3 regions of the Brachybacterium fresconis genome follow, and region 3 is predicted to be linked to each of the others. Evidence: predicted binding sites of a transcription regulator. Region 3 holds the regulator's gene; each other region holds the start of a gene.
What was found. The regulator LexA, encoded in region 3, represses DNA repair genes until DNA is damaged. The targets are predictions, from matches to a motif close to TCGAACANNTGTTCGA.

Region 1: the regulator LexA is predicted to act here: its motif matches at 8,538-8,553, upstream of JOF44_RS03355 (HNH endonuclease signature motif containing protein).
Region 2: the regulator LexA is predicted to act here: its motif matches at 8,610-8,625, upstream of JOF44_RS10385 (Rv2578c family radical SAM protein).

Annotation. Positions count from the first base shown of each region.
Region 1 is NZ_JAGIOC010000001.1:742,048-752,381, forward strand. Features, by position in the region: gene JOF44_RS03315 (ABC transporter permease) at 1-240, opposite strand, end outside; gene JOF44_RS03320 (ABC transporter permease) at 242-1,330, opposite strand; gene JOF44_RS03325 (ABC transporter substrate-binding protein) at 1,327-2,967, opposite strand; gene JOF44_RS03330 (SMP-30/gluconolactonase/LRE family protein) at 3,350-4,288, shown strand; gene JOF44_RS03335 (squalene cyclase) at 4,347-5,312, opposite strand; gene JOF44_RS03340 (cation-transporting ATPase) at 5,435-6,280, shown strand; gene JOF44_RS03345 (DoxX family protein) at 6,291-6,665, opposite strand; gene JOF44_RS03350 (NYN domain-containing protein) at 6,843-7,826, opposite strand; gene JOF44_RS03355 (HNH endonuclease signature motif containing protein) at 8,590-10,191, shown strand; gene JOF44_RS03360 (cupin domain-containing protein) at 10,244-10,334, opposite strand, start outside.
Region 2 is NZ_JAGIOC010000001.1:2,297,756-2,308,089, forward strand. Features, by position in the region: gene JOF44_RS10350 (amidohydrolase) at 1-578, opposite strand, end outside; gene JOF44_RS10355 (PTS sugar transporter subunit IIA) at 847-1,785, shown strand; gene JOF44_RS10360 (PTS ascorbate transporter subunit IIC) at 1,960-3,534, shown strand; gene JOF44_RS10365 (sodium-dependent transporter) at 3,868-5,508, shown strand; gene JOF44_RS10370 (methionine/alanine import family NSS transporter small subunit) at 5,600-5,707, shown strand; gene JOF44_RS10375 (flavin reductase family protein) at 6,518-7,048, shown strand; tRNA gene JOF44_RS10380 (tRNA-Ser) at 7,236-7,320, shown strand; gene JOF44_RS10385 (Rv2578c family radical SAM protein) at 7,549-8,601, opposite strand; gene JOF44_RS10390 (OsmC family protein) at 8,899-9,414, shown strand; gene JOF44_RS10395 (hypothetical protein) at 9,505-10,334, shown strand, end outside.
Region 3 is NZ_JAGIOC010000001.1:4,192,498-4,202,831, reverse strand. Features, by position in the region: gene JOF44_RS18640 (spermidine synthase) at 1-741, shown strand, start outside; gene JOF44_RS18635 (cold-shock protein) at 848-1,051, opposite strand; gene JOF44_RS18630 (proteasome assembly chaperone family protein) at 1,321-2,298, opposite strand; gene JOF44_RS18625 (HelD family protein) at 2,447-4,693, shown strand; gene nrdR (transcriptional regulator NrdR) at 4,853-5,314, opposite strand; gene JOF44_RS18615 (peptidoglycan-binding protein LysM) at 5,343-5,738, opposite strand; gene lexA (transcriptional repressor LexA) at 5,908-6,603, shown strand; gene JOF44_RS18605 (ATP-dependent DNA helicase) at 6,652-8,682, opposite strand; gene hflX (GTPase HflX) at 8,718-10,274, opposite strand.

The DNA of each region.
Region 1 (10,334 bases), 3.5 Mb from region 3:
GAAGCCGTAGGGCGCCACCAGCGGGGCGAACAGGGCGGTCAGCAACAGGCCGATCACCAGCACCAGTCCGGTGATGAGCATGCCGCGCTGCAGCCCGACGCTGCCGCGCAGGTGCGAGATGACCGGCAGGCGCAGGATCCAGGAGGAGCGGGCCCGGGCGGCGACGCGGGTGGATTCCGCGGCGAGGTCGTGGTCGGCGCCGCCGTCTTCTCCCGGCGGGACGGGGTTCGAGAGCGTCATGTCAGTACCTCACTCGGGGGTCGATGAGGGCGGCGACGACGTCGACCAGGAAGTTGGAGATCGCCACGATGACGGCGAGCATCATGACGATGCCCTGCACGGCCACGTAGTCGCGGGCCTTCATGTACTCGGCGAGCATGTAACCCAGCCCGTTCCACTCGAAGGTGGTCTCGGTCAGCACCGCGCCGCCCAGCATCATCGCGATCTGCATGCCCATCACGGTCACGATCGGGATCAGCGCCGGACGCAGGGCGTGCCGGGTGGTCAACCGCCGCTCGGCCACGCCGCGGGAGCGGGCGGAGTCGATGTACTGCATCTCCAGCGTGCCGATCATGTTGGTGCGCACCAGGCGCAGGAAGATGCCGCCGGTGAGCACGCCGAGCGCGATGGCGGGCAGCACCGCATGCTTCGTGACGTCGAGGAGCAGGTCGACGTTCCCCAGTCGCAGCGCGTCCAGCAGGTAGAACGGCGACGGGTTCAGGATCGAGCTCATGGTCAGCTCGCCGCGGGTCGAGAGCCGTCCGGCGACGGGCAGCCAGTCCAGGCCCACGGAGAACACGAGTTTGAGCAGCAGGCCCACGAAGAACACGGGCGTCGCGTAGCCCAGGATCGCCACGATCCGCAGCACCGCGTCCGGCCAGCGGTCGCGCGTGCGGGCCGCGATCATGCCCAGGGGCACGCCGGCCACCAGAGCGACCACCACGGCGTAGACCACCAGTTCGAAGGTCGCTCCGCCGTAGGTGGTGAGGATCTGAGAGACCGGGGTGCCGTCGGTGTAGGAGGTGCCGAAGTCCCCTCGGAGCACGCCGCCGAGGTAGTCGACGTACTGCACGATCAGCGGGCGGTCGTAGCCGGCCTCGGCACGGCGCTCCGCGAGCTGTTCAGGGGTCAGCCGGCCGCCCAGGGCCGCCGTGATCGGGTCGCCCGTGATCCTCATCAGGAAGAACACGACCGTCATCAGGATGAACACGGTCGGGATGATGAGCAGGAACCGCACCAGGATGTAGCGGCCGAGACCTCCCGAGCGCTCGCGCTTGCGCGCGGGTCGGGGGGTGGTGGGCTCGACCGTCGTATCGGGTTCCGCGCTCACTTGCTGATCGGAGCGACGCGGAACTTGAAGGACGAGTCCAGCGTGACGCCCTCGACCTCGGCCGTGGACACGGCGATCTGGGCACCCTGCAGCAGAGGCAGGGTCGAGATCTCCTCGGCCACGATGTCCTGGATCTGAACGAACAGCGCCTCGCGCTCCGCCTCGTCCTGGGTGCCGCGCTGCTGCGCGATCAGCTGGTCGACCTTCTCGTTCGAATAGTGGTTGACCAGGAAGTTGTCCGTGGCGAAGAACGGCGAGAGGTAGTTGTCCGCGTCCGAGTAGTCGGGGAACCAGCCCAGCTGGTAGGCCGGGTAGACGTCGCTGGTGCGATCCTTGTTGTACTGCACCCACTCGGTGGACTTCAGGTCCACCACGAACAGCTCGTCGGCCTCCAGCTGCGCCTTCACCGCCGCGTACTCGTCGCCCGAGGAGGCGCCGTAGTGGTCGGGGTTGTACTGCAGGCTGAGCTGCACCGGGATCTCGACGCCGGCGTCCTCGAGGCGCTTCTTCGCGCGAGCGGCGTCGGGGCCGCCCTCGCCGTCGCCGTACATGTCCTTGAACTGGGTGCCGGAGCCCGGCAGACCCTCGGGGATGTAGGAGTACAGCGGCGTGTAGGTGCCCTTGTAGACCGACTCCGAGATCGCCGCACGATCCAGGAGATCGGCGGCGGCCTGGCGGACGGCCTGCGACTTGGCCGGATCGGCGTTGTCGGTCTTGGTGCCGTAGGGCATCGTGGCGAAGTTGAACACGATGTAGCGGATCTCGCCGCCGGGGCCCTCGTGCACGGTCACTGCGTCCTTCGTCGAGAGGTCCTCGATGGCGGTGGCGGACAGCGAGCGCCACACGCAGTCGATGTTGCCCTCCTGGATGTCCAGCCTCATATTGCTCTGGTCGGCGTAGTAGGACATCGACACCTTCTGCGTGGCAGGTGCGCCGAAGATGCCCTTGTAACCGTCGAAGGCCTGGTAGGAGACCAGATCGTTGATCTTCCAGCTGGTGATCTGGTAGGGGCCGCAGAACGCGCCGCCGTCGACGATGTCGTTGTCGGAAAGCACCTCGTCGGCGGGGAAGACGTCGGCGTCGACGATGGGTCCGGCCGGGCTGCACAGCACGTACGGGAAGGTCTGGTCGTTGGGCTCGGTCAGGTGGAACTCGACGGTGAGGTCGTCGACGGCCACGACCTCCTCGAGGTTCCCCAGCAGGCTCGAGGGACCGTTGGGATCGGCGATCTTCAGCTGCCGGTCGAAGGTGTGCTTGACGTCCTCGCTGGTCAGCTCGTTGCCATTGGCGAAGGTCAGGCCCTCCTGGAGCGTGACGGTGTAGACGTTCTCGCTGGTGAACTCCCCGGACTCGGCGAGGTCGGGCTCGGGCTTGCCGTCCTCGGAGCCGATGGACGTGCCCATCAGGTAGCCGTAGCACTGGGTCCACACCGTCGAGGACCCGTTGTCGTAGGCGGCCGCCGGATCCAGGGCGGTGACCTTGTCGGTGGTGCCGACGGTGAGGGCGCCCGACCCGTCGCCGCCACCGCTGCCGCCGCCGTCGTCCGCGGTCTTCGCGCAGGCGGACAGCAGGACGGGGACCCCCGCCATGGACAGCAGCACTGCCCGTCGCCTCGGGGTGAAAGCGGCATCGAACATGGGGTTCCTCCAGGGGTGAAGCGGTCCGCGGGATCACGGCTCTGTGAGGCGCCGGCGGTTGCTTGTGACGTGACGCACCGGTGCGTGTGCCCTGAAACGTAGCAGTGACACGCAGGAGCATCGAATCCCTGGAGGGCATCCGCTGACCTGTGACGGAAACGTTATCCGACCGCTCGGATGGGCCGGCCGGCCTTCCCTGCCGTCCGACGACCACCGTCCCTGCCGCTCGATGCCCGCCTGACGCGCCGTCCTTCGCCCCGCCCGACTCGTCGTCCGACACGCCGGTCCGGACGTGCAGACTTCCCCGATGCGGTGCGGAGACGTCTCGGATCGGGAGAATGGGCAGGGCGAACCGAGCCGAGGACGACCCGAGGAGACCCCCGTGACCGATCACCGCTCCACCCTGCTGGCCGATGGCGCCTCTGTCGAGCAGGTGGCCACCGGCGCCACCTGGGCCGAGGGTCCGGTGTGGATCCCGGGTCGCCGTGCAGTGCGCTTCAGCGACATCCACGACGACCGGATCCTGGAGTACTCCGAGCAGAGCGGGGAGCTGACGGTGTTCAGCGCTGCCGCCGAGTACACCAACGGGCGCACCCTGGACCTCGCCGGGCACGTCGTGGAGTGCTCCCACGGCCGCCGCGCGATCCAGCGCGACACCGCCGTCGGCCCCGGACGCCCTCCCGCGCCGACCACGCTCGTGGACCGCTTCGGACCCCACCGCCTGAACTCCCCCAACGATGTGGTCGTCGCCTCCGACGGGGCGATCTGGTTCACCGACCCCGCCTACGGCATCAAGCGACCCGTCGAGGGGCATGCCGGCGAGGAGGAGTACGGCGACCGCTACGTGTTCCGCTACGACGAGGCCGCCGACACCCTCACCCCGGTGGTGATCGACGTGGAGGCGCCCAACGGGCTGGCCTTCTCCCCCGACGAGTCGCTGCTGTACGTCGCCGACTCCTCGCTCTCACCCGCCGACGAGTCCGACCCGTTCCCCGATCGTCCTCACGGCCATGCGATCCACGTGTACGACGTCGTCGACGGGCGGCAGGCGAAGAACGGCCGCATCCTCACGGAGGTCTCCCCCGGATTGCCCGACGGGATCCGGGTGGACGTCGAGGGGCGGATCTGGAGCTCGAGCCTGTCCGAGGTGCAGGTCTTCGCCCCCACCGGCGAGCGCCTGCTGGACCTGCCGGTGCCGGAGAAGACGGCGAACCTGTGCTTCGGCGGCGACGACGGGCACACGCTCTACGTGGTCGCGAGCACGAGCCTGTACCGGATCCGCACCACGACGCGGGATGCGGTGGCCCTCGCGCGCTCCTGACAGCTTTTATCGGTTGTGTCTGTCGATACAGCAGAAAGCGACGTGGATGCGTCCCCGATCAGCCCGGCAGCTCGTTCCACCACCGCAGCACCCGCAGCGCCTGCAGGGTCAGCCAGGGAGAGGGCTCGCCCAGCGGGACGTCGATCTCGAACCACACCTGGCCGGGCAGGACCTTCTGCTGGAGCCAGGTGCCGTCGCTCTGCTGCGCCTCGCGGACCATCTCGACCGCCTCGGCCATCCGCGGATCTCGTCGGCCCGCGAGGCGGAAGTGGTCCAGCGCCCGCAGCGCGGAATAGATGTGGCGCGGCGGGTAGAGGAAGTGATCCACCCAGGGTCCGAGGAGCTCCCCGGTGCTCAGGCGCCGGGTCAGGTGCCGCTCGAGCAGGTACTCCTCCCCCGACGCGCGCGCCGCGCGGGTGGCCTCGGTGCCGCCGGTGGCCTGCTCGTGGATCAGCAGGGCGCGCAGAGCGTTGAGCGTGGAGTGGACGCTCGAGCGCACCGAGCCGTTCACCCACTCGCAGTTCCAGCCGCCGTCGGGCTGGAGATGCTCGACGAACCAGGTCGCGAGATCCTCGACGTCGGCCCCGAGCCAGAGCCCGTTGGCCAGCGTCATCGCATTGATGCAGCAGTCGACCTCGCCGCCCCAGTACGGCAGGCTGCGGTCGTGCTCCCAATGGGAGTTCTTCGCCAGCAGCGCAGCGGTGTCGCGCTCGATCAGCGGCGCCGCGTCCATCCCCCACTCGCGCAGGGTGGTCAGCGTCCAGGTGGTCGCGGTCCAGGGCTGGCCGGGCAGGGTGCTGCTCTCGGGGTCCTCGAGGAATCCGGCCGGGAAGAACGCGCCGCCTGCCCACTGCCCGTCGGGGTCCTGCCGCTCCAGCAGGGCGGCCCCGAATCCCTCGTGGGGGATCCGGGCACGGGTGGCCTCCCACCGCTCGGTCGGGGCGTCGAGCAGGTCGCGCTCGACCTGCCAGCGCAGCGCGGGGTCGGTGTCCAGGAGCCAGGAGATGACGTCGGTGGGTGCCATGGGGTGATCTTCGCATCGCGTCCGGAGAGCTGTCACGGCGTACTCGGGCGACGCGGAGGTTCGTCCCCCAGGATTCGTCCCGTGCCCGGCGCCCCGGGCGCGCCCCGACCGGAAGGACTCTCATGAGCACCTTCGACCGACTGGCCGGCATGGCCCGCAAGGCCCTCGACTCGAGGACGACTTCCTCCCGCGACGCGGGAACGCGACCTGGTGCACGATCAGGGGCGGGATCCGGCGGGAGCTCCGACTGGCGCTCGATGGTCCGCCGCGCCTCCGATGCGATCACGGGCGAGAGCGACCAGCGCTCCGGCCCGGCTCCGTCGGCCGCGGCATCCGGACCCGCACCGTCGGCGGCGTCCGAGGAGGACCGTCGTGCGATCGCCCGCTACGACTACCTGGTGCGCACCGCGGCGCCCGACCAGCTCGAGCGCGTCCACCGCGAGGCCTTCGAGCGCCTGACCCCTCAGCAGCGCACCCAGTTGACCGCCTCGATGCGTTCCGAGCTGCCCGAGCCCGAGCGGCCCCGCACGGACGCCCCGGACGACCTCGCCCGGTCCGCGACCCGGCTCGGCGCTATGGACCCTCGACGGCTCACGGGCTTGCTGGGGCGTTCCGGACGCTCCCGGTCCGGTGCCGGAGCAACCGGCGCCGGGGCCCTCGGTGTCGGGGCGGTCGGCGCAGCCGGCGGGCTGCTCGGCGTCGTGGCCGGTGGTGCGATCGCCACCGGGGTCGGAGGCTCCCTGCTGCAGGAGGCCGTCGCCTCGGGCATCGACGTCGACTCCCTCACCGCAGGCCTGGAGGCGGATCTGGGCGGACTGACCGAAGGGCTCGAGGGCCTTGCGAGCGCCGAGGACGCCGAGGGTCTTGCCGACGGAGTCGGCGGCGGCATCTCGGATGCCGGGGACAGAGTCTCCGGCATCGGCGAGAAGTTCTCCGACATCGGGGTCGGAGACCTCTTCAACCGCTGATCAGAGCTCGTCAGAGCGGGACCGGGCCGAAGCGGGACCAGGCCACGAAGACGGAGACGATCGCGAGGACGATGGAGGGCAGCGCCTTGGCCAACCCGTCGCCGCGGCGGATGTGCACGAGGGCCGCGAAGACCATGGTGATCGCGAGCCCTGCGGCGGCCAGCGCCACCAGGACCGGCAGGACGCCGGTGACGGCGGGAAGTATCAGGCCGAAGGCGCCGAGGATCTCGAGCACGCCGATCCCGAGGATCACGCTGTGCGGGAAGTCCTCGACGTACGGGGTGCGCTCGATCTGCTGGTCTCGTGCGGTCAGGAGCTTCGCGGCACCCGACGCGGCGAACACCGCGGCGAGCACGAAGGCGAAGATCCACAGGAGCATGTTCATGACAGCGCCTCCTTCATCGGGAACTCGAGTATCTCTCGTCGCGGTGCGCTCTGTCACACGAACGGGACTGCGACCTGGCGGGAGAGCTGGTCGGTGACCTCACGGGCGGACGTGCCGACGAGCTGACCGATCAGTCAGCCGGTCCAGTCCGTCGGCCCGGTCAGTCCGTCAGCCCGGTCAGTCCGTCGGCCGCACCAGGCGGTCGTGGCCCGACTCCTCCAGCTCCGCGATATCGGAATGGGCCTTGAGGAAGGCGGAGAAGGTGCGGAAGCCGAGGGCCTTCTCGCTGAACGAGGGGTCCATGCGGCGCATGTGCGACTTCACGGCGGAGCTGTGCAACCACTCGCTGTCGCCGCGACCGCCGAGCTGCAGGGCGCGCTGGAGCAGACGCGTGGCCGCTTCACCGGGATCCTCGGTGATCTCTTCGTCGTCCGCCTCGTCGACCGTCTCGTCGGCCGCCCCGTCGGCGTTCTCGGAGGGGTCGGAGGGCCCGGCCCCTCCGCCGCTGGAGCGTGAGCCTCTGCCCCGCCCGCGACCGTCGGAGTCCCCCGTGCCCTGCCCGCGCCGGGACCGGGTGGATGCTGCCGGCTCGGGCCGCTCGATGCCGGGGAGGTTGTCATAGGACTCGAACTCGTCGCAGGCCGCGGCCAGGGACTTCGCCGTCGAACCCGCTACCCCGATGCCGATCACGTAGCGTCCCAGGCGCCGGCAGCGCTGGGCGAGCGGCACGTAGTCGGAGTCCCCGCCGACGATCACCACGTGGGTGAGGTCGGGGATGCGGAACATGTCCTCGACGGTGTCCACGGCCAGGCGGATGTCCGCCCCGTTCTTCGCGTAGGCGGCAGCGGGGAAGAGCTGGACCAGGTCCACGGCGCGGGCGACCAGCTGCGAGCGATAGTCGGCGTTGACGGGCGCGGACCAGTCGGCGTAGGCGCGGGTGAGCATGAGAGAGCCGAAGGAGGCGGCGTAGTCGATCACCGCGCCGACGTCGACCGTCGCCGCGGCGAGGCGTTCGGCGACCCCGGGGGCCGACGGGTCCTCGGCGATCTTCTGGCGGTCCCGGCTGTAGGCGTTGCGTCCGTGCACGCGGTCGTACCAGGACATGACGATGTTGTCGAAGTCGAGGTAGACGGCGACGCGGGGATCGGTGGGTTCAGCCATGGCACCAGTCTGCCCCCGCGAGCGGGTGTGATGGCGGAGCGCCGGTCGTGCGGGTGTCGGACGGGCGGCGACGGGGGCGTCGGGCACATGACGGAGCGAGCGCCGGACGGGAGCTTCGGGCACATGGCAGAGCGAGCGCCGGACGGGCGGCGGCGTGGGTGTCACGCGCATGGCGGTCCGGGAGTCGGACGGGCGAAATCCCCCGGAGCTGCGGGGAATCCGACACGCAGATACCCCTGATGCGCGTAGGAGAAGATCAATCTTCACATCACCACGACATACATTCCTGCGCACCCATTGCACCATATCCAGGTGACATTCTAGAGCTCGTCATCGTCGAGCTCCAGGAGGCTCCTTCGCACCCTCGTCGCACGGTGCCTCGGCGCCTCGGCGCCTCCGGTGCGACCGTCCCCATCGTCCGACGTCACGATCCCCGGACGGAGCAAGCCCGTCGCACCAGCTCACCTCCCTCGATCCTGCCGCACGAGCACTCGCCCGCAGGCGTCACCACGCACGAGTGCGGACCGGACGCGCATCCCTTCCGTCAACCCGATCACGGTAATTGTGGACAACTCATGACGGTGGAGGAACGATTCATCCTTCCTCCACAGGCACCCTTTTTCCACATCCTGTGGATACTCTTCGGGAACATCCCCCACTTTGTCCACAACTCTTCTTTTTATGGGCGTCGAACGGTAGGGTCGAGTCATATCGAATGCACATCCGAGAGCAGGGAAGCCCGGACGGGAAGGAGGTAAGGGTCATGAGCGCGATCGTGAGCGCCCCGTCGGCCGATGGGGACGACGAACTGGATGGCTTCGACGCCTCGGATCTCGCCTTCCTCGCCTCCCTCCCCCAGCGCCTCCGTCAGGTCGGCGCCCATAAGCCCTTGACCCGGGAAGACCTGCCCACGCGCGGGAAGAGCACGAAGGCTCCCCGGCTCAGCGACGCCACACAGCTCGCCTGGGACGCCGAGACGAGCAGCGCTCGTGCCCTGGCCTCCCGGTACCGCGCTGTGGCGGCCCTGTACACCTGCGAGGCGGAGGGCGATGAGTCCTGCGACCAGGAGGATCTCGACACGATCCGGACCGCTCTCGCCCTGCGGGTGACCGATGGCGCAGCCCGCTGGGAGCTGCGCACCGCCCGCCAGGCCGTCGACCAGTTCCCCCGCACTCTGGAGCGACTGGAGTCCGGGCGCTTCCCCTCGACGTGGTTCACGCGGATGCTGCGGACGGCCCAGAACCTGAGCGACGAATCGCGACGCAAGATCGACGTGGCGATCGCGACGTGGTCCGTGGACATCACCGCTGAGCGCTTCATCACCCTGCTCAATGCCCTCGTCCAACTCATGGGACAACGCGAGGAGGATGCGGAGGAGGAGCCGCCGGAGCCCGTGCGCACGGTGGAGCTCGCCCCAGATGCCGTCCCGGGGAACGGTTCGATCACCTTCCGTGGCCCGATCCCGGAGATTCTCGCCTATTGGAAGAGGTTGGATGAGGCCGGTCGCGCGCTCCGGTCCGAGCAGCGCAGAGCACTCCGCGAGGGCACCGAGATCCCCTTCGACATCGACGAGATCGCCGCCCGGACGGGTCGCCCGGTCCCGCTCGACCGATTGCGCTTCGAGCTTGCGCTGCAGGCGCCCTTCGACACGGACGGTGTGCACGTGCCCGCGGAGCGGTTCCGCCTCAACATCACGGTGCCGATGCTGACTCTGCTCGGTGCCTCGGACGCCCCGGGCATGGTCGAGGGTCGCTCCCCCGTCCCGCCGCGGATGGCACGCTCCCTCGCGGGCGCCGAGAACACCTGGTACCGCGTGCTCACCGATCCCGGCACCGGCGCCTTCCTGCCGTGTCCCGCCCAGAAGTACCACCCGGACAGATCCATGCTCGAGCACCTGCGGCTGCGGAACGCGACCTGCGCCGTGCCGGGCTGCACCCGCTCCACCTCGTGGGCCTCGGAGGCCGATCACATCGAGGAGTACGACCACGTGGACCCCACCCGGGGCGGCCTCACCGAGGTCGAGAACCTGCACCTGCTGTGCTGGAGGCACCACGTCCAGAAGACCCAGGGCCTGCTCGATCCCGACCGACTGCCGAGCAACGGCACCGGCCCGGGACGCACCCGGTGGGCCGTCGGCCGGTCCGGGGACCACACGATCACCACCGACGACGTCGACCTCGCCACCCGCATCGCGGTGCGGGAGCTAGAGCGCATCTGGGAGCACCATCAGGCTCGGAAGAGCTCCCGACCTTCGGCCTCCCCACCCGAGACGCCTCCGGCAGAACCTCCGACGCCCCCGCCGCCCGCGGCGCCGCCGGAGATCCCGCCCGGGCCGTGGGACCCGGATGATCCCCCGCCGTTCTGATCGGTATCACCCGACCCCGGGGCGTTCCTGCGCGCTCCGGGGCACGAGTGCGTCAGCGGCGCTGGATCTGCAGCGATCGGCGGCGCCGGTGCACGGTGAGGTATTCGAGTCCATCGTCCCCGGCGCGGAAGCCGCGCACCGTG
Region 2 (10,334 bases), 1.9 Mb from region 3:
TCGCGGGCCATGTACTCCTTGCCGGTGTGGCCCTCCTCGGCAGGGGTCCCGAGGAACACGACCCGCCCCGGGACAGCCGACGGGTCGGCCTGCGCGAGCGCAGCCAGGGCGAGGAAGGCGCCCAGTCCCATCACGGCGATGACGTTGTGGCCGCAGCCGTGGCCGATACCGGGCAGCGCGTCGTACTCGGAGAGGATCGCCAGCGTCGGCGCATCCTCCTGCTCGGCACCGGCGCCACGGATCTCGGCGCGGATCGCGGTGTCCAGCCCGTGCACCCCGAGCTGTGCGTCGATGCCGTGGGCGGCGAGGACATCGACGATCGCGCGGGCGGAGCGGTGCTCCTCGAAGGCGACCTCTGGGTGCCTGCCGAGGTCGAGCATGAGCGCGGTCATCTCCGCGGCGTCCTGCTCGACCTGCGACTCGAGGCGATCGTGCAGCGCGGCGTCGGCCCCGGCGAAGGTGGAGCCGGGATGGGAGGCGGTGCGCATGGCGGCCTCCCGCTCCTCGTCGAGCTGGGCGAGATAGGCGGTGGACACCTCGGTGTGCTGCGCCTCCGGCGCCGAATGCTGGGACGTCATGCGGATCACCGTAAGGCACCGGGCGCCTCGTCCGGCTGAGCGTTGCCGCAGTTTTCCCGCGTCGTGACATCGGCCCGGTCACCACGGAGGCTCCGCCCGCCGGATGAGGACGTACGCTCGGGGATCGCCCCCGGGGCCGTTCAGGATCGCTCGTACGCGGATCGGAGCCCCTTGCGCCGCTCGGGGCGTTCCCTGTCTCATGCAGGCATCACTCCGGCTCCCATGCGGGGCCGTCCCCTGTTCCCTCCCCCTTCGGAGAACACCTGCCATGTCCGAGCTCACCGACCTCCTCGAGCCCGCCGCCATCCGTCTCGACGCGCCGGCCACGGACCGCTCCGACGCGATCCGACGCTCCGGCGATCTGCTCGTCGCCACCGGCGCGATCGATGCCGCCTACATCGACGCGATGCTGCGCACCGTCGACGAGCACGGCCCCTACATCGTGATCACCCCGGGCTTCGCGCTCGCCCACGCCCGGCCGGACGAGTCCGTCCACCGCACTGCCCTGTCGTTCCTCCGCCTGGCCGAGCCCGTCGTCTTCGGGCACGAGGCCAACGACCCGGTGCAGCTGGTGATGACCCTGGCCGCCGCCGACGACTCCGCCCATCGGGCCGCGCTCGCCGCCCTGGCAGGAGTGCTGGCCGATCCCGAGCGCCGCCGGGCCCTGGACACCGCGGAGAGCGCGCAGGAGGTGCTCGCGGTCCTGGGAGACGGGGCCACCGAGGCATCCGACGGCCCGGGCGCCTCGCACGGTGCCTCCGTAGCCACCGGGGCCACCGGGGCCACCGGGGCCACCGGGGCCACCGGGGCCACCGGGGCCACCGGGGCCACCGGGGCCACCGACGATCCCAGCACCTCTCCCGGCGACACCGGGCAGGCGACCCCCGCCGCGATCTCGAGCGACCCCGAGGCGATCCCCTCGAAGAACCTCCTGCTGACCGTCTGCGGCAACGGCCTGGGCACCAGCCTGTTCCTGAAGAACACCGCCGAGCAGGTCCTGGACCATTGGGGCTGGTCCTCGTATCTGAGCATCGAGGCGACCGACACCATCTCCGCCAAGGGCAAGGCCAAGGACGCCGACCTCATCCTCACCTCCGGCGCGATCGCCGAGACCCTCGGCGAGGTCGGCGTGCCCGTCGAAGTGATCGAGAACTTCTCCTCGCAGGCGGAGATCGACGCGGCGCTGCGGCGCCGCTACGCGATCTGACGCCGCTGACGCCGCTGCAGCCGCCGCTCCCCTCCGTCCCCCGACCGACCTGTCCCGCATCTCCGCCGGGAAGATCCCCACTGCACGACCGGGCGACCATCCCGCCGGCGACGCCGTCGGCCGTCCCGTCGGCCGCCTCTGCCCCTGACCCGACCCCCACCCCGGAGCCAGACCATGAACGTGCTCGTCTCGATCGCCGAATTCCTCGTCAACGAGTTCCTCAGCGTCCCCGCCTATCTCATCGGCCTGATCACCGCGATCGGCCTGATCGCCATGCGCAAGTCCGCCGGCCAGGTGACCGGCGGCGCCGTCAAGGCCGTCCTCGGCTTCCTGCTGATCGGTGCCGGCGCGACGCTGGTGACGGCCTCCCTCGCCCCGCTGGGCGTGATGATCCAGGGCGCGCTCGGCGCCCAGGGCGTGGTCCCCACCAACGAGGCGATCGCCGGCATCGCCCAGGCGGAGTTCGGCGCGCAGGTGGCGTGGCTGATGATCCTCGGCTTCGTCGTCGCGATCCTGCTGGCCCGCTTCACGCCGCTGCGCTACGTCTTCCTCACCGGTCACCATCTGCTGTTCATGGCCACCCTGATCACCGTGGTGATGGCCTCGGCGGGCATGCCCACCGTCGTCGTGGTGGTCCTGGGCGCCCTGCTGCTGGGCATCCTCATGGTCTCCCTGCCGGCCCTGGCCCAGCCCTGGACCCGGCGCGTCTCCGGCGACGACTCGATCGCGATCGGGCACTTCGGCACCGCCGGCTACATCGCCGCGGGGGCCGTCGGCCGCCTGGTGGACCGCAAGGGCACCAGCCGCTCCACCGAGGACATCAAGGTGCCCGAGTCGCTGCGCTTCCTGCGCGACTCGATGGTCGCCACCGCCCTGTCGATGGTGCTGATGTACCTGGTGGTGGCCGTGGTCTACCTCGCCCGCGCGGGTCGCGCCACCGCTTTCGAGGCCTTCGAGGGCGGCGCGAGCGACGTGGGCAACTACCTCATGCAGTCGGTGACCCAGGGCCTCCAGTTCGGGATCGCCGTGGCCGTGATCCTCTTCGGCGTGCGCACGATCCTCGGCGAGCTGGTCCCCGCCTTCCAGGGCATCGCCGCCAAGGTGGTCCCGGGGGCGATCCCCGCGCTGGACGCCCCGATCGTGTTCCCCTACGCCCAGAACGCCGTGCTGATCGGCTTCCTCTCCAGCTTCGCGGGCGGCCTGGTCGGACTGCTGACCCTCGGCGTGTGGCTGGGCCCCGTGTTCGGTCTGGCGCTGATCCTGCCGGGGCTGGTCCCCCACTTCTTCACCGGCGGTGCGGCCGGGGTCTACGGCAACGCCACCGGTGGCAGGCGCGGTGCGGTCGCCGGCGGCTTCGTCAACGGCCTGCTGGTCACCTTCCTGCCCGCACTGCTGCTGAAGGTGCTGGGCACCTTCGGCTCGGCCAACACCACCTTCGGGGACACCGACTTCGGCTGGTTCGGCATCCTGATCGGCTACTCGGCGCGCGCCGGCGTGCTGCCGGGCATCGTGCTGCTGGTGGTCATCGGTGCCGTGATCCTGGGCGGCGCGATCCTCATGCAGCGCCGCGTGGTCGACGCCGGCTGGGATCCCGCCCCGGCCCGGGCACAGGCCGCCGGCGGCGCCACGGCCGCGGTCGACGCCCACCACGAGGACGGCGGAACGGGCGGCACCGCCGACCCGTCGGCCCACCCCCGGGTGGCCCCGCCGGTCGGCGCCCCCGCGCCCCCGCCGCCGCTGCGCGACTGAGCCGGCCCGTCCCGGACGCGGGCACGGAAGCGAGCGCGGCCCTCGGCACGGCGCCTCCGCCGCGCGTCCGGACCCGGCCCGCGCCGCGCGACGGACCCGGCCTGACGAATCCGCCGGGCCGCTCCCGGACTCAGCGATGATGTCGCCCCGCCCGTCGGACGCGTATCATCAATCGGCACAGTGCATGGAGGCACACCCCGCCGCCGTCGCACGTCCCGGCCGTCGCACGGATGCGAGACCCGCGACCCGTGCGCCGCCCGAGCCCCTGTCGGCCCTTCCCCGTCCTGACCCATCCGGCGCCGCCCGCACGGCGCCCTCCCCCGGAGGCGAACAGTGACCGCATCCACCCCTTCCCCGACCACCGCGGGCAAGCGCGCAGACCGCGGGGCCTTCTCCGGCCGGACCGCATTCATCTTCGCGGCGATCGGCTCGGCCGTCGGCCTCGGCAACATCTGGCGCTTCCCGGCCGTGGCCTACGAGAACGGCGGCGGCGCGTTCATCCTGCCGTACCTCGTCGCCCTGCTGACCGCCGGCATCCCGCTGCTGTTCCTCGACTACGCGATCGGCCACCGCTGGCGCGGCTCGGCGCCGGCCGCCTGGCGCCGCTTCAGGCGCTGGACCGAGTTCATCGGCTGGTGGCAGGTGCTGATCGCCCTGATCATCGCCCTGTACTACGCGCTGATCCTGGCCTGGGCGACGAACTACACGATCTTCTCGTTCGACCAGCGCTGGGGCGATGACGCCGCCGGGTTCTTCAACGAGTACACGCAGGCCCTCGGCGGGGCCGACGCCACGATCTCCTTCGACGTGGTCCCGGCCGTGCTGATCTCCATGATCGTGGTCTGGCTGGCCGTCATCGTGGTGATGGCCCTCGGCGTCCAGAGGGGCATCGCGGCAGCCTCGGTCGTGTTCATCCCGCTGCTGGTGATCATGTTCGTGATCCTGGTGGTGCGCTCGCTGTTCCTGCCCGGCGCGATCGACGGCCTCGAAGCGCTCTTCCAGCCCAACTGGGCGGCGCTGACGGATCCGGCGGTGTGGATCGCGGCCTACGGTCAGATCTTCTTCTCGCTGTCGGTGGCCTTCGGCATCATGCTCACCTACTCCTCCTACCTGAAGAAGAAGACGGACCTGACCGGTTCCGGCCTGGTCGTCGGCTTCGCGAACTCCAGCTTCGAGATCCTCTGCGGCATCGGCGTGTTCTCCGCGCTGGGCTTCATGGCCCAGGCGCAGGGCGTGGCGATCGACGAGGTCGTCACCGACGGCGTCGGCCTGGCTTTCATCGCCTTCCCCACGATCATCAGCGAGGCTCCTGCCGGCGCCGTGATCGGCGTGCTGTTCTTCGGCTCCCTGGTGCTGGCCGGCTTCACCTCGCTGATCTCCATCGTCGAGGTGGTCATCGCCGCGATCCAGGACAAGTTCGGCCTGGCCCGGATCCCCGCGACTCTCGGGGTCTGCATCCCGCTGGCCGTGGTCTCCACCGTGCTGTTCTCCACCACCTCGGGCCTGCCGCTGCTGGACGTGCTGGACAAGTGGGCCAACGAGTACGGCATCGTCGCGGCCGCCCTGGTCTCCACGATCGTGGTCACCTACGCGGTGCGGGGACTGCCCACGCTGCGCGATCACCTCAACCTCAAGGGCACCTTCCCGATCGGGCGCTGGTGGCTGGTGTGCGTCGGCGCCATCGCGCCGATCGTGCTCGGCGTCTCGCTGGCCTTCGGCACCCGGGATCTGCTCATGGAACCGGGCAACTACGAGGGCTACCCCGGCTGGTTCGTGCTGCTGTTCGGCTGGCTGATGGCGATCGGCCTGGTGGTCGTCGCCATCGGGCTCTCCCTGATCCCGTGGCCCGCCAGGTCGAATCTGTACAAGGACGACTCCGACGGCGATCCGATCGCCCCCGAGGCCGTGGCCGGCAAGGGCCTGGTCACCACCCCGGAGGCGTCCACCCCGCACGAGCTGCGCTCGTCCGAATGATGCGGGAGGGGCGACCGTACGCGCTGCTCGGCCCGGCCGTCGCCCCTCCCCCGTCATCTCCCCCATCGACACCCTTCCGTCAGGAGTGACCATGTCCTTCGCTTCCATCGTCATGATGATCGTCGCGATCGTGACCGTCTGGGGCGGCCTCGTCGCCGCCGTCGTCAACCTCGTCCGCCATCCCGAGAAGGACGACTGACCGCGGGCCGCGCGACCCCGTCGGTCGCCCTGGCCCGGCCGCACCCCCTGCAGGCCGCTCTCGTAACCCCCGGCGTCCGCACCCCCGCAGGCCGCCCTCGTAACCCCCGGCGTCCGCACCCCCGCAGTCCGCCCTCGTAACCCCCGGCGTCCGCACTCCCTGCAGGCCGCTCTCGTATCCACTGGCGTCCGCACCCCCGCAGGCCGCCCTCGTAACCCCCGGCGTCCGCACCCCCGCAGGCCGCCCTCGTAACCCCCGGCGTCCGCACCCCCGCAGGCCGCCCTCGTAACCCCCGGCGTCCGCACCCCCGCAGTCCGCCCTCGTAACCCCCGGCGTCCGCACTCCCTGCAGGCCGCTCTCGTATCCACTGGCGTCCGCACCCCCGCAGGCCGCCCTCGTAACCCCCGGCGTCCGCACCCCCGCAGGCCGCCCTCGTAACCCCCGGCGTCCGCACCCCCGCAGGCCGCCCTCGTAACCCCCGGCGTCCGCACCCCCGCAGTCCGCCCTCGTAACCCCCGGCGTCCGCACTCCCTGCAGGCCGCTCTCGTATCCACTGGCGTCATACGAGCACGCAACGCCCTCTGAGCGGCTCGCTGCTCGCATACCGCCCGTGGATGCGCCCCTGCCCGGTGAACACCACCGCGGACCACACATTCCGGAGTCGCCGCCGGCTCACCCGCTGCCGGGGCAGGCCTCATGGCGTCACATTCTTGGCGACGAGGAGACACAGCCCCTAGATTCGCTTCTGTCACTCAAAAGCATCTTGGGGACCGAGGAGTACCGAGCCGTTCCCGTCGAGGAGGAAACTCCATGTCGTCAGACCCCACGACCACCGCCAACGGCACCGCGAGCGCCGACGGCGTCCTGGACCGCGAGACCTTCGCCGCGCTCTTTCGCCGTCACCCCGCCGGCGTCGCCGTCGTCTCGCTGACCGACGGGACCGAGCCCCTCGGGTTCACGGCCACCTCCGTGATCTCCGTGTCGGCGCAGCCCGCCGTGCTCGCGTTCACCATCAACGACACCTCGTCGTCATGGCCGGCGCTGAGCCGGGCCGAGACCGTGACGGTGAACCTGCTGGCCGCGGACCAGCGCCAGGTGTCCACGATCTTCGCGACCTCCGGGATCGACCGGTTCGCGCAGGTCGCGTGGCATCAGCTGCCCACCGGCGAGCCCGTTCTGGACGGCACCGCCGGTTGGATCAGCGGGAGGATCCTGGAGCGGGTGCCCGCCGGCGGCAGCCACGTCGTCCTCGTCGCCGCGGACCGGGCCGAGATCGCCAACGAGGAGCCGCTGGTGTATCGCAACCGCAGCTACCATCAGCTCCTCGAGTACGAGATCTGATCCAGGAAGACACCCGGATCGATCGTCCCGGCCCGGCCCGCCCCGAGTGCAGGATGCCGAACACCGATCTGCGGCTGGCCCCGCTGGACGAGCCGGAACCATGAACCGCGGTGAGTGTGACCTGTGCCAGCTCGGTTCGCACCACCCCGGGGCGTCGGGTACGCTGATGCCTGCTCTTACGAGCGCTGGAGGATTCGCCTAGCGGCCTATGGCGCACGCCTGGAACGCGTGTTGGGTTAACGCCCTCGGGGGTTCAAATCCCCCATCCTCCGCCGACGGAAATGCCCTCTCACCTGCAGGTTCACCTGTGAGTGAAGGGGCATTCCGCATGCCCGGAACGTCGCGACTGCGGGAGTGATCGACAGTCCCTCCGCCGAGCGGCTTCCCGCCGGACGGGGCGTCGCCGGACCGGGCGTCGCCAGACCGGGCGTCGCCGGACGGGGCGTCGCCGGGCAGGCGTCTCCGGCCAGGCGCGCGGTCCCGTCAGAGTGGGCGACCGGTCAGAACAGAGCGGGCTGCGTCCCCAGATCGAGCGCGACCGGAGCGGTGCGAGGGCGCGAGGCGGCGTCGGCCGCGCGGCGTCGCTGCTCGGGCTGGTCCTCGTCCTCCTGCGCGTCGAGGCCATGGCGTCGCAGCAGCGGTCGCAGCCGGCGCGCGAGGGTGCGACGGTACCCCGCGGGCGCATACGAGGCGTGCTCGTAGAAGCGCCGATACCCGGTGACGAGCTCGGGGTGCTCCCGCTCGATCCACTCGAGGAACCACTCCTTGGCACCGGGACGCAGATGCAGGGCGCCATGGACCACACGGACGGCGCCGGCGTCGGCGATCCGGGCGAGGGCGTCGTCGAGCTGGGCGTCGGAATCGGTCAGCCAGGGCATGATCGGCATGAGGAAGACCGTCACGCGGAATCCGACATCGGCCGCGGCACGCACGGTCGCCAGGCGCGCGGCAGTGGTCGGCGTCCCGGGTTCGACGGCCTTCTGCAGCTCGTCGTCGAACACCGCGATGGACATCGACAGGTCCACCGGAACTCGTTCCGCGGCCTTCTCCAGGAGCGGGAGGTCCCGCCGCATCAAGGTGCCCTTGGTGAGGATCGAGATCGGCGTACCGCTGTCGGCGAGGGCGGAGATGATCCCGGGCATCAGTCGATACCGTCCCTCGGCGCGCTGATAGGGATCGGTGTTGGTGCCGAGTGCGACGAGGTCATGCTTCCAGGAGCGCTTGGCGAGCTCGGCGCGCAGCACCTCGGCGACATTGACCTTCACGATGACCTGCTGGTCGAAGTCGGCACCCGCGTCGAGATCCAGGTATTCGTGCGTGCTGCGCGCGAAACAGTAGACGCAGGCGTGGGAGCACCCGCGATAGGGATTCACGCTCCACTCGAACGGCATCGAGCTCGAGGCCGGCACGCGGTTCAGCGCCGACTTCGCCGTCACCTCGTGGAAGGTGACGCCCTGGAACTCCGGGGTGCGCACGCTGCGCACGAGCCCGGACATGCCCAGCAGGGCCTGCTCGCGCTGTTCCGCTCCGAGTGTCTGCCCGCTCCATCGCATGCCTGCAGTCGAACGTACGTTCGACCGATTGTCAAGTGGTGCGGCTCCCTCCGGCGAGCCCCGGCAACCCCCTCGGTCGTGCGGTCGCCCGGTCGTGCAGTCGAGCGGTCGTGCGGTCGTGCGGTCGTGCGGTCGTGCGGTCGTGCGGTCGTGCGGTCGACCAGCGGGGCAGCCTGTCGGCCGTCCGCTCGATCCGGCCGCCCGGTCGACAGCCTGTCGGCCATCCGGTCGATCCGGTCGCCCCGTCGACCGCCCCGCCGACCGCCCCGATCGCGGCGACGCATCTAGCCTGAGGCGATGATGACCACTGCCGACCCCTCGTCCCCCTCAGACCCTGAATCCCGGCCCCGTCCGCTCTACACCGCCCGCGTCGACAATTCCCGGGGCACCTCCGGGCAGGTGCGCATCCACGACGGTCCCGCCTCGCTGGACGTGGCACAGCGGCGCGACGATGCCGCCGTCGAGCCGGAGATCGAGCTGCCCACCGGGGGCCCGCGCTCACCGGCGCAGGGCTTCAACCCCGAGCAGTTCCTGGCCATGGCCTGGAGCACCTGCCTCGGCGAGACGCTGCGCGTGGTCCTGTCCGAGCGGGGTCTGGCCCACGAGAGCCGGGTGAGCGTCGAGGTCGAGATGCACCGCGACCCGGCCGGTGGTTTCCGGTTCACGCCGCGCGCCCTGGTCTCGATCGAGGAGATGGCACCGAGGGAGGTTCGTGAGCTGGCCGAGGCCGCGCACACCCGATGCCCCGTCTCCAAGCTCCTGACCGCCCCGGGAGCGTCGGACGTCGAGCTGGTGGTGGCCGCGAGCGGCTGACCCGATCCGTCCGACCCTGCCGGAACTCCTCCTGGTCGGACCCCGCCCGGATATCCTGCAGGGAAGGGAACGGATCCTCAGGGGGAACAGATGTCGGATGCAGGGTCGGCAGGCGGCGGAAACGGGCGAGGCCACGGCGGCCCGTCGGGCCCGGGGGACCCGAACTCGCCCGGCGGAGCCTACGGCGGGCCGAGTCGTCCCGCCGCCCCGGGCAGCTTCTCCGCCCAGGGCGCACCCGGCGGGAACGAGCGCTACGGCGGGCCCGTCAGCCCCGGCCATGACGGCCCCGCGCGTGCAGGCCAGGTCCCTCCCGGTCACGGGCCCGGTGGCCCGGGCGGACCCGGCCCGGGCAACCCCGGCACCGGGGCCGCCCCCGGCCCGGCCGGCCCCGGTGCCGGCGGTCCCGGCCCCTCGCGGGCGCGGCCCTGGGCGCTGATCGCCGTGGCCCTGGGGTGCGTGGCGGTGCTCGTGATCGCCATCGGCGGCGGGCTCACCGCCTTGATCCTCACCCGGAACAGCGGGGAGGGCTCCCCGCCCGTCGCGGCCAGCCAGGACCCGACGACCAGCGAGGAACCGACCGCCGAGGAGCCGACACCGGCCGAGGGGACCCCCAGCTTCGAGGTGGTCGTCCCCTACGACGAAGTGCCCGGGAGCCCCGAGGAGATCCACGACATCCTCGCCGACAACCCGCTGACCCGCGGGACGCTGCCGACCGTCGGCAGCTGCGAGCTGCCCGCCACCCCGGCGTCGACGCAGAGCCCGGAGGAGATCCAGGCCGTCCTCGATGCCGGCGGCGGCTGCCTGAACTCGATCTGGTCCACCGCCAGCTCCGACCGCGGCCTGCCCTGGAACTCCCCGTCCGTCACGGTCTACACGCCGCCGGAGGTCCCCGACAGCGCGTCCTGTGATCCGGAGAGCTT
Region 3 (10,334 bases):
TCCGTCCTGCTCGAGGTCAACGGTGTGCCCTCCTCGCACCTGCACCCGGATCCCGAGCATCTGGTCTTCGAGTACATGCGGTGGATGCTGATCGCCATCGACCAGCACCTCGGCCCCGTCGTGACCGGCCCGTCGACGAGCGGGCGCTCCGGGCCCCAGCTCGCCCATCTCGGCGGGGGCGGCTGCTCGCTGCCCCGGGCGATCGCGGCGAGTCGTCTCGGCTCCCGACAGATCGTGGTCGAGCTCGACGAGCTGCTGGCCGATCAGGTCCGCGTCTGGTTCGACCTGCCGCGCTCACCGCAGCTGCGCCTGCGGATCGAGGACGCCCTCAGCGCCCTGGCCTCCTGGCGGGAGGACCGCTTCGATGTCCTGGTGCGCGACGTGTTCTCCGGGGCGACGACGCCCGCCCCGCTGATCTCCCGCGAGGCTGCCGAGCACGCCGCTCGGGTGCTGAGGCCCGGTGGGCTCTACCTCGCCAACTGCGCCGCTCCCCCGGGAACGGGGCTGATGGCCGATGAGGTCGCCACCCTCAGCTCCGTCTTCGTCCACGTCGGCGTGATCGCCGAGCCGGCGCATCTGTCCGGCAAGCGGCGGGGCAACTGCGTGCTCCTGGCCTCCGACCGGCCTCTGCCCGAGGGGATCGACCGCGACCTGAGGTCCGACGCGGTCTCGGTGCGGCTCGCGCAGCCCGCTCAGGTCCAGGCGCTGGCGCGTGCGGGCAAGGTGCTCACCGAGCGCTGAACCCGCCGGCTCGGCCGCCGTCGGCGGCGGGCCACCCCTGGACGACGACGGACCGGGCAGGAGCATCTGCTCCTGCCCGGTCCGTGATATCTCGGAGAACCCGGGATCAGAGGGGGCGGACCTGCTCGGCCTGCGGGCCCTTGTCTCCCTGGCTGACCTCGAACTCCACGCGCTGGCCCTCATCGAGGGCGCGGTAACCGTCCATGTCGATCTTGCTGTGATGCACGAAGACGTCAGCGCCGCCTCCGTCGATCTCGATGAATCCGTAGCCCTTTTCGGCGTTGAACCACTTGACCGAGCCCTGTGCCATACCTGTCACCTTCTGTGTCGTCCATCAACGATCGCGGTACGCGATCGCGGCGCCGCGTGAAGCCGTCCCCCGCCGAGGCGGGTGGCGTCAGGTGCAAGCCGTACTGCTGTGCCGAGGCACCTTCGACGGACTGTCCTGCTGGACCTGCATCACCGCAACGCCGCCATTCTGTCACGGCAGTGTCCTCGTTCACACGCCGATCGGCGATCAGCGGTCACGAAGCAGTAACAACTCGTCGCAGGACGCACCGCCCACGGGATTCCCGGGGCCTACCAGGAGCGCGGATCGTCCGGACCGTCACCGTCGTGATCGGCCAGGAAACGTTCGAAGTGCTCGCCGATCTCGTCGGCCGTCGGCAGATCCATCGTGGTCGCGAGCGACGAGGCGTCCTCGCCCTCGCTCAGGGAGTCGTACTGCTCCTCGAGGGCGGTGACGATCTGGCGCACCTCGTCGTTCTGCGCGAGCGTGCCCTGCAGGGCGACGGTCGCCGCATCGGTGAGGTCGCCGAGGTGGACCAGCGGCAGGTCGAGGCCGGCGGCGTCGCTGACCCGGCGCAGCAGGGCGAGCGCGCCGGCCGGGAAGTCGGTCCGCGTGAGGTAGTGCGGGATCTGCGCGGCGTAGCCCATCGCCGGATGGTCGGCGCGGCCGAGCTCGTGCTCCAGCAGCGCGCCGAAGGCGGCCGGCACCACGATCTCGGCGGCCTCCTCGCTGTCCGCCGCCGGGGCGGTCCCCGGCGCCGGCGTCGGCCGGGACCCCGGCCGCCCCAGCAGGGACGGGTCGTTGGCGTGGGCGATCAAGCCGATCGGGCGGGTGTGCGGGACCGCCATGGGCACCGCCTGCATGCCCACCACGCGCTCGACGTCGAAGAACTCGACCAGATCGATGAGCGCCTCGGACAGGCGCCGCCACTGCAGGTCCGGCTCCGGTCCGTCGAGGAACAGGAACGGGCGATCGGCCTCGTCGTACATGAGGGACAGGGTCAGCTCCGGAATGTCGACGCTCGCGTAGGAGGTGCCGTCGAACACAGCCTGCGGGCGGGACCCGCGGTAGTCCAGCAGCTCGTCCATGTCGAAGGTGACCAGCCGCAGGTGGCGCAGTTCGTCCCGCAGGTAGGTGGAGGCGATCCGGCAGGCGCTGCCGGCGTCGACCAGGCCCGGCAGGGCATGGACCAGGGTCAGTCCCGTGCGAGGGACCGCGGCCAGCACCTCGGCGTCCTCGAACCGGTACAGGTCACGTGGGTCACGCATCGGCGTCTCCTCCCTCGTGGCCGGCCAGATGTCGGGGTCCGGATGGCACGCGCACCCAGGCCCGTCCACCATAATGGACCACCGTGCTTCGCCGACCCCGGGTGTTTCCTGGGCGGCGGCAGGATCAACCGTCGAAGGGGGCAGGTCCGTGGACGAGGCGGAAGAGCAGATCGCCCGGGAGATCGCGCGCGAGCAGGCCTACGCCGACCGGCTCTACGCTCGGCTCGACGAGCTCATCACGCAGGTCGAGGGGAACCTGGAGCAGATCCAGGCCTCCCAGCATGCCTCGACCCACCAGAACCGGTCCGAGCGGGATTCGTTCATGGCGATGTACGAGGACCGCCTGGCCCTCCTGCGCTCCGTGGCCCGCAGCGTCGTCTTCGGCCGGCTCGACACCGACGAGGCGGCCCGGCACTACATCGGCCGCATCGGACTGTTCACCGCCGATCGCGAGCAGCTCCTGGTGGACTGGCGCGCCCCCGCCGCTGCCGCCTTCTACCAGGCCACCAGCACCGACCGCCAGAACGTGCGCCTGCGCCGCCACCTGATCAGCCGCGGTCGCAGCGTGATCGGGCTCGAGGACGACGTCCTGGACCAGGCGGTGTTCGAGGGCGACCACCACGACGTGGTGCTGCAGGGCGAGGGAGCCCTGCTCGCGGCCGTCTCCGGGCAGCGCACCGGGCGCATGGGCGACATCGTCGCGACCATCCAGTCCGAGCAGGACCGCATCATCCGCTCGACGAACCGCGGCGTGCTCGTGGTCCAGGGCGGCCCCGGCACCGGCAAGACGGCCGTCGCCCTGCATCGGGCGGCCTACCTGCTCTACACCCATCGCCGCCGGCTCGAGCACACGGGCGTGCTGATCATGGCCCCCACCTCGGGGTTCCTGCGGTACATCGAACGGGTCCTGCCGAGCCTCGGCGAGTCCGGAGTGGTCATGCTGACCCCGGGCGAGCTCTTCCCCGGCATCGAGACCTTCGTCCACGACCGCGACGAGGTCGCCCGGGTCAAGGGCGATACCGCGATGGCCGAGCTCCTCGCCCGTGCGGTCAAGCAGCGCCAGGTCATCCCGTCGGACGACCTCGAGCTGAGGATCGACGGCACCCCGATCACGCTCACCCGTGACGCGCTCCGCGCGGCGCGGCGGGAGGCCCGCTCCACGCACAAGCCGCACAACGCCGCCCGTTCCGTGTTCGTCCGGGCGGCGATGGACCGCCTGGTCGAGGCCTACGAGAAGGCGCTGATCGCGCGCGGCAGGACCGTGGTGCCGGAGGACCGTCCCGACCTGCTGTCCGACCTCCGCCACGACCATGAGATCAAGCGTCGGCTGAACCTGGCCTGGCTCCCCTACACGCCGCAGGGCTTCCTGCGCATCCTGCTGTCCCGACCGGACCGGCTGCGCGCCGCGGCGCCACCGGCTCTCGTCGGGCAGCTCCAGCTGCTGGTCCGCCCGAAGGACTCGGCCTGGACGGTCGAGGACGTCCCGCTGCTGGACGAGGTCGCCGAGCTGCTGGGCGAGGATGCCGCTCCGGCCGAGGCCCGGGCCCGGGAGGCGGCCGACCGGCGGGAGGCCGACGTCGACTACGCCCGCCGGGTGATCGAGAACGTCGACACCTCGGGCATCGTGCGCGCCGAGGACCTCGCCGACCAGGTCAGCCAGATCCGCGACGGCCGCACCCTCGCCGAGCGCGCCTCCGCCGAGCGCAGCTGGACCTACGGGCACGTCGTGGTCGACGAGGCCCAGGAGCACTCCCCCATGAGCTGGCGGGCCCTGATGCGGCGCGCTCCCACGAAGTCCTTCACCGTGGTCGGGGACGTCGCCCAGACCTCCTCGGCCGGAGGGACCTCGTCCTGGACGGATGCGCTGGGCCCGTACATCCAAGATCGCCTGCAGGTCGAGCATCTCACCGTCAACTACCGCACCCCGAGCCGGATCATGGACCGGGCCGTCGCGATGGCGAAGGCCCATCAGCTGCCGGTCACCGAAGTCAGCTCGGTCCGGGAAGGCGATCATGATCCGCTGATCGAGCGGAGCGAGGAGACCGAGCTCGCCGACCGCACGGCCGAGGCGGTGAGCGCCGCGTACGACACCGGCACCGGACGCCTGGCCGTGATCACGGTGGCCGAGCGCATCGATGCCGTGCTCGCACGGCTGCACGATCACCCTCAGCTGCCCCGGGCAGGCGCGGGCTCCGCCGGCGTGGACGACGAGATCGCCGTGATGACCGCGCAGGATGCGAAGGGGCTGGAGTTCGACGGGGTGATCATCCTGGAACCGGCCGAGCTGATCGACGCTCACGGCGCCGGCGACCTCTACGTCGCGATGAGCCGGCCGACCCGGCACCTCGGCGTGGTCCACGCCCGGGATCTGCCGGCGGGGATCGGCCCGTCCTGAGACCGGGATCGGCGGCCGCGGCTTCCCCTCCGCGACCGCCGATCGGTCGTGCACTGCGAGAGTGCACGGGGGACATCTTATGCACAGCCGACGGCTGCTTCGAACCGATCGGCGCAGAAATCTGGAAACCCCCACGCTCCGTCGGGATCGACCCGTCTCTCAGACCGACGCGGAGGCCGCCTCGGCGCGCAGCCGGGCGATCTCGCTCTCGAAGTCCTCGAGCGTGTCGAAGTCCTGGTACACGCTCGCGAACCGGAGGTAGGCGACCAGGTCGAGCTCCTGCAGCGGCTGCAGGATCGACAGGCCGACCTGGTGCGCGTCGATCTCCGCCTGGCCGCTGGAGCGGATCGTCTCCTCGACCCGCTGGGCGAGCATCGCCAGCTGGTCGTCGCTGACCGGGCGACCCTGGCAGGCCTTGCGCACGCCGGAGATCACCTTCGCCCGGCTGAACGGTTCACTGACGCCGGAGCGCTTGAGCACGGACAGGGAGGCCGTCTCGGAAGTCGAGAAGCGCCGCGAACAGTTCGGGCACTGACGACGGCGCCGGATGGTCGCGCCGTCGTCGGACGTGCGCGAATCCACGACCCGGGAGTCAGGATGGCGGCAGAACGGGCAGTGCATCCGGTCAGGATACCGGCACGTCGCCCGCTCAGCGCTCGAGGGATCCCGGCGACGGCAGCTCGATCTGCTGACCGGCGGTGACGCGCCCGGTGGCCAACTGGTTGAGCGTGCGCACCTCGGCGATGTACTCCCGCTCGCTCATCGGTGCCGGAGCGTACTGCTCGGCGTAGCCCCACAGGGTGTCCCCGGCCTCGACCGTGATGGTCGTCGGAGGCTCCGGCTCAGGGCCCGCCACGGCGGAGGGCACGTCGAACACCAGCAGCAGGGCGCCGGCGACGAGGAGCCCGAGCACGAAGGCTGCCAGCGTCAGCAGCGCGCGACCGCGCCGGGTGGGCTCGAGTCGAACATCCGCTCGAGAGGCCTGCGCGTCGTGCTGGTCGCGATGCTGCCGGAAGGGAAGGACCGTCGCGGTCTGCGTCGTCATATCCGAACTCCTGTTCGATCGAATCTTTGTGCGACTGTAGCCGGGGAGCGGCGCGACACGCAAGAGGAATCTCGAACACCTGTTTGGCATCCGGTGCGCGCCGCCCTAGGCTGGGTGACAGGACAACGGAACCGCGAGGGTCCGACAGACGAAGCCAGGAGGCCGCACGATGACGCCGAGCACCCCCCCGCCGATCCGGTCCCGCGGCGACGCCCCGGCGGATCCCGCGACGGCCGGCCTCACCCGTCGCCAGCGCCTCGTCCTGGAGACCATCAACGACGCGGTCTCCGCCCACGGGTACCCGCCCACGATGCGGGAGATCGGCGACGCCGTCGGCCTGACGTCCTCCTCGTCGGTGTCCCATCAGCTCCAGGCGCTCGAGCGCAAGGGCTTCCTGCGACGGGATCCGAAGCGCCCGCGGGCGATGGAGGTCGTGATGCCCGAGGAGGACGGTGCCCCGGCCCCCGTGCCGATCCCGGACATATCCCCCGAGTCGGTCACGGTGCCGCTGGTCGGCCGGATCGCAGCCGGGGTGCCGATCACGGCCGAGGAGCAGGTCGAGGACGTCTTCACCCTCCCCTCGCGCCTGGTCGGCGACGGGAACCTCTTCCTGCTGCAGGTCGTCGGCGATTCCATGATCGACGCCGCCATCTGCGACGGCGACTGGGTGGTGGTGCGCTCTCAGCGCTCGGCCGAGAAGGGTGAGATCGTCGCCGCCATGATCGACGGAGAGGCCACCGTGAAGACGTTCGTGCAGCGCGACGACCACGTCTGGCTCATGCCGCACAACCCAGCCTTCGCCCCGATCCTGGGCGACCACGCCGAGATCCTCGGCAAGGTCGTCGCGGTGCTGCGCGCGGTCTGAGCGCCCCGGCCGCTGCGACCGGCCCTCGGGCCCGCCGCCGCGGCGGTCTCAGGAATCGGCGAGACGGCGCAGAGCGCCGAGCGCGACCTCGGGATCGGCCGTCGGCCACAACGGCGGCACCGCCTCGCGCAGGAAGCCTCCGTAGCGCGCGGTGGCCAGGCGCGGATCCAGCACGGCCACCATGCCCCGGTCCTCCTGCGAGCGGATCAGGCGCCCCGCGCCCTGGGCCAGCAGCAGCGCGGCGTGCTGGGCGGAGACGGACATGAACCCGTTGCCGCCGTGCCGGGCGATCCGCTCCTGGCGGGCGGAGGTCAGCGGGTCGTCGGGTCGCGGGAACGGGATCCGGTCGATGGTGACCAGACGCAGCGACCGGCCCGAGACGTCCACCCCCTGCCACAGAGTGAGGGTGCCGAACAGGGAGGCGTCCTCGTCCTCGCGGAAGTTCCGCACCAGGTTCGCCATCGAGTCCTCCCCCTGCACCTCGATCGTGAGGTCGAGTCGGGCGCGCACGTGCTCGGCCGCCAGTTCCGCGCCGCGGCGCGAGGAGAACAGGCACAGCGCGCCCCCGCGGGATGCCTCCACCAGATCGGTCAGGTGGTCGAGCATCGCCGGCGATGGTCCCTCCCGTCCGGGCTGCGGCAGGTGGCGGGCGGTGTAGAGGATCCCCTGGCTCCGATAGGCGAAGGGGCTGCCCACGTCGAGGCCGGCCCAGGCTCCGCTGTCCTCCCCCGGCGGCAGCTCGTCCACCTCGGTGCGACCGGCCCGGCCCAGGCCCACCTCGCCGGCAGCGGGTTCGAAACGGCCGGCGAGGGCGAGCGTCGCCGAGGTGAGCACGGCGGTGCGGTCCTCGAGGATCGCGCCGCGCATGGCGGCGGCGACGCTGAGGGGCGCCACCTGGATGCTGGAGCGACCGGTGGCCTGGGAGCGGGAGACGGAGACCACGTCGTCCTCCCCCGGCGCGCCGAGCCGCTCGCAGACGTCGATGATCTCCTGCAGGTTCGCCCGGACCGTCTTGCGGGTCCCGGCCGTGGACGCGGAGCCGTCCTCGCCGGCGTCCTTCGCATCGGAGTGGGCGGTCCGCGCCTCGACGCGCAGCTGCTGGACGGCATCGGCCAGACGGTCGGGCAGGTCACCGAGCACCCGGCCGTCCGGCGCCAGCTCGAGGGCCTCCCGCAGCTCCTCGGCGGCGTCGTCGAGAGCCGTCGCCGCGACCCCCAGGCCGCGCAGCTCCCGCACGGTGCCCCGCAGCATGCCGGGGCTGAGGACCTCGGTGACGGCGCCGGTGACCCGGCCGGTGAGGTCATGCGCCTCGTCGAAGACGACGACGTCGTGGTCGGGGATGATGCCGTGGTTGTCGAAGGAGTCGATCGCCAGCAGAGCGTGATTGGTCACCACGATGTCGACCTCGCGAGCGAGCTCCCGGCTGTGCTCGGCGAAGCAGGACTCGACCATCGGGCAGGTGCCGCCCAAGCACTGGGAGCCGGTGACGGAGACCTGCCGCCAGGCGCGATCGGAGACGGGGTCGTCCAGCGCGTCGCGGTCGCCGCTGTCGGTCTCCTCGGACCACTCGCGCAGGCGACGCACCTGGTCGCCCAGGCGTTCGCCGCCGCCCCGGGCGGGGTCCGCGGACGCCTCGGCGAACAGCGCGCCGGGGTCGATGTCGACGGGGTAGCCGCCGTCGATCTTGTGGCGGCACAGGTAGTTCGCCCGCCCCTTGAGCAGGGCGAAGGTCGGGGTGCGCGGCAGGTGCGGGGAGAGCGCCTCGACCAGGTACGGCAGGTCCTTGCGCACGATCTGCGTCTGCAGCGCGATGGTGGCGGTGGAGATCACCACCGGCCGACGGCTGACCAGGGCGTGGCGCAGCGCCGGCACCAGATAGGCGAGCGATTTTCCGGTTCCGGTGCCGGCCTGGACCAGCAGGTGGCGCCCTCCGGTCATGGCCGTCTCCACCGCCTGTGCCATGGCCTGCTGGCCCGGACGCTGGGTGCCGCCGATCGCCGTGACCGCCGCGTCCATGAGGGTCGACAGCTGGATGTCGGCGGCCTCCGGGGCGGCCTGGTGAGCGGTGGCGGTGGTCATCGGATCAGGGTATCCGCGCCGTCGTCCCCGCCCCGTCAGGCCGCGCCGTGCAGCTCTGCGGCGAGCGCCTCATCCACGCGGGCGTGGAGGTGGGTGCCCTCCATGATGTGCTCCTCGGCCAGGACCTCACCGCTGCTGTGCACCCGCGAGACGAGGTCGCCGCGGGAATAGGGCACGACCACGTCGACCTCGACCGCCGGGCGGGGCAGTCGCTCTGCGATCAGGTCACGCAGCTCCGCCACGCCCATCCCCGTGCGGGCGGAGACGACGAGCGGGTCGCCGACCTGGCTGCGCAGTCGAGCGATCGTCTCCGGCTCGGCGATGTCCGCCTTGTTGAGCACGACGATCTCGGGCACGTCGAAGCCCTCGAGCTCGCCGAGCACGGTGCGCACGGCGCGGATCTGCCCTTCGGGGTCGGGGTGGGAGGCATCGACCACGTGCAGCAGCAGGTCGGCGTCCCCGACCTCCTCGAGGGTGGAGCGGAACGCCTCCACCAGCTGGGTGGGCAGGTGCCGCACGAAGCCGACGGTGTCGGCGTAGGTGAACTCGCGGCCGTCGGGCGTCCGTGAGCGCCGCACGGTCGGGTCGAGGGTCGCGAACAGGGCGTTCTCGACCAGGACTCCGGCGCCGGTGAGCCGGTTCAGCAGCGAGGACTTGCCGGCGTTGGTGTATCCGGCGATCGCGACCGCGGGCACCTGGTTGCGCTTGCGGTCCGCGCGCTGGGTGTCCCGGCCCGGGGTCATCGCCGTGATCTGGCGGCGCAGCTTGGCCATGCGGTCGCGGATGCGGCGTCGGTCCAGCTCGATCTTCGTCTCGCCGGGGCCGCGCGAGCCCATACCGGCACCGGCGCCGCCCACCTGGCCACCGGCCTGCCGGGACATCGACTCGCCCCAGCCGCGCAGTCGCGGCATCAGGTACTCGAGCTGGGCGAGCTCCACCTGCGCCTTGCCCTCGCGGGATTTGGCGTGCTGGGCGAAGATGTCCAGGATCAGCGCGGTGCGGTCGATGACCTTGACCTTGACGATGTCCTCGAGCGCACGGCGCTGGCCGGGTCCGAGCTCGCCGTCGGCGATCACGGTGTCGGCGCCGTGCTCGGCGACGACCTCCGCGAGCTCCGCGGCCTTGCCCTTGCCCAGGAAGGTGGCCGGGTCGGGGTGGGCGCGGCGCTGGAGCACGCCGTCGAGCACGGTGGAGCCGGCGGTCTCGGCGAGCGCCGCGAGCTCGTGCAGGCTGGTCTCCGCCTCGGCGGAGTCGCCGGAGGTGTACAGACCGGCCAGGACGACGCGCTCCAGGCGGAGTCGGCGGTACTCGACCTCGGTGACGTCCTCGAGCTCGGTGGAGAGCCCCGCCACGCGGCGCAGGGCCTGGCGGTCGGCGAGGTCGTACTGCGCGCCGTCGGCCTCGGAGTCGTAGGTCACGGCGGAGACGGAGGCGTCGCCGCGGGAGAGGATCCGCTCGGTCAACGGGTCCCGACGGGACGGGGTGGTCGCGGCGTCCGTGGTCTCGGTGCGCGCCGTGGCCCCGGTCCCTCCCGTGGTGGTCCCGTCGACGTCCGTGTCGGAATCGGGTTCGGGATGGAAAGCAATGGGCACGATCGGGGCGCTCCTTGGGGTCGGGGACGAGCTGTCATCCCAGAATCCCACGCCGCGTCG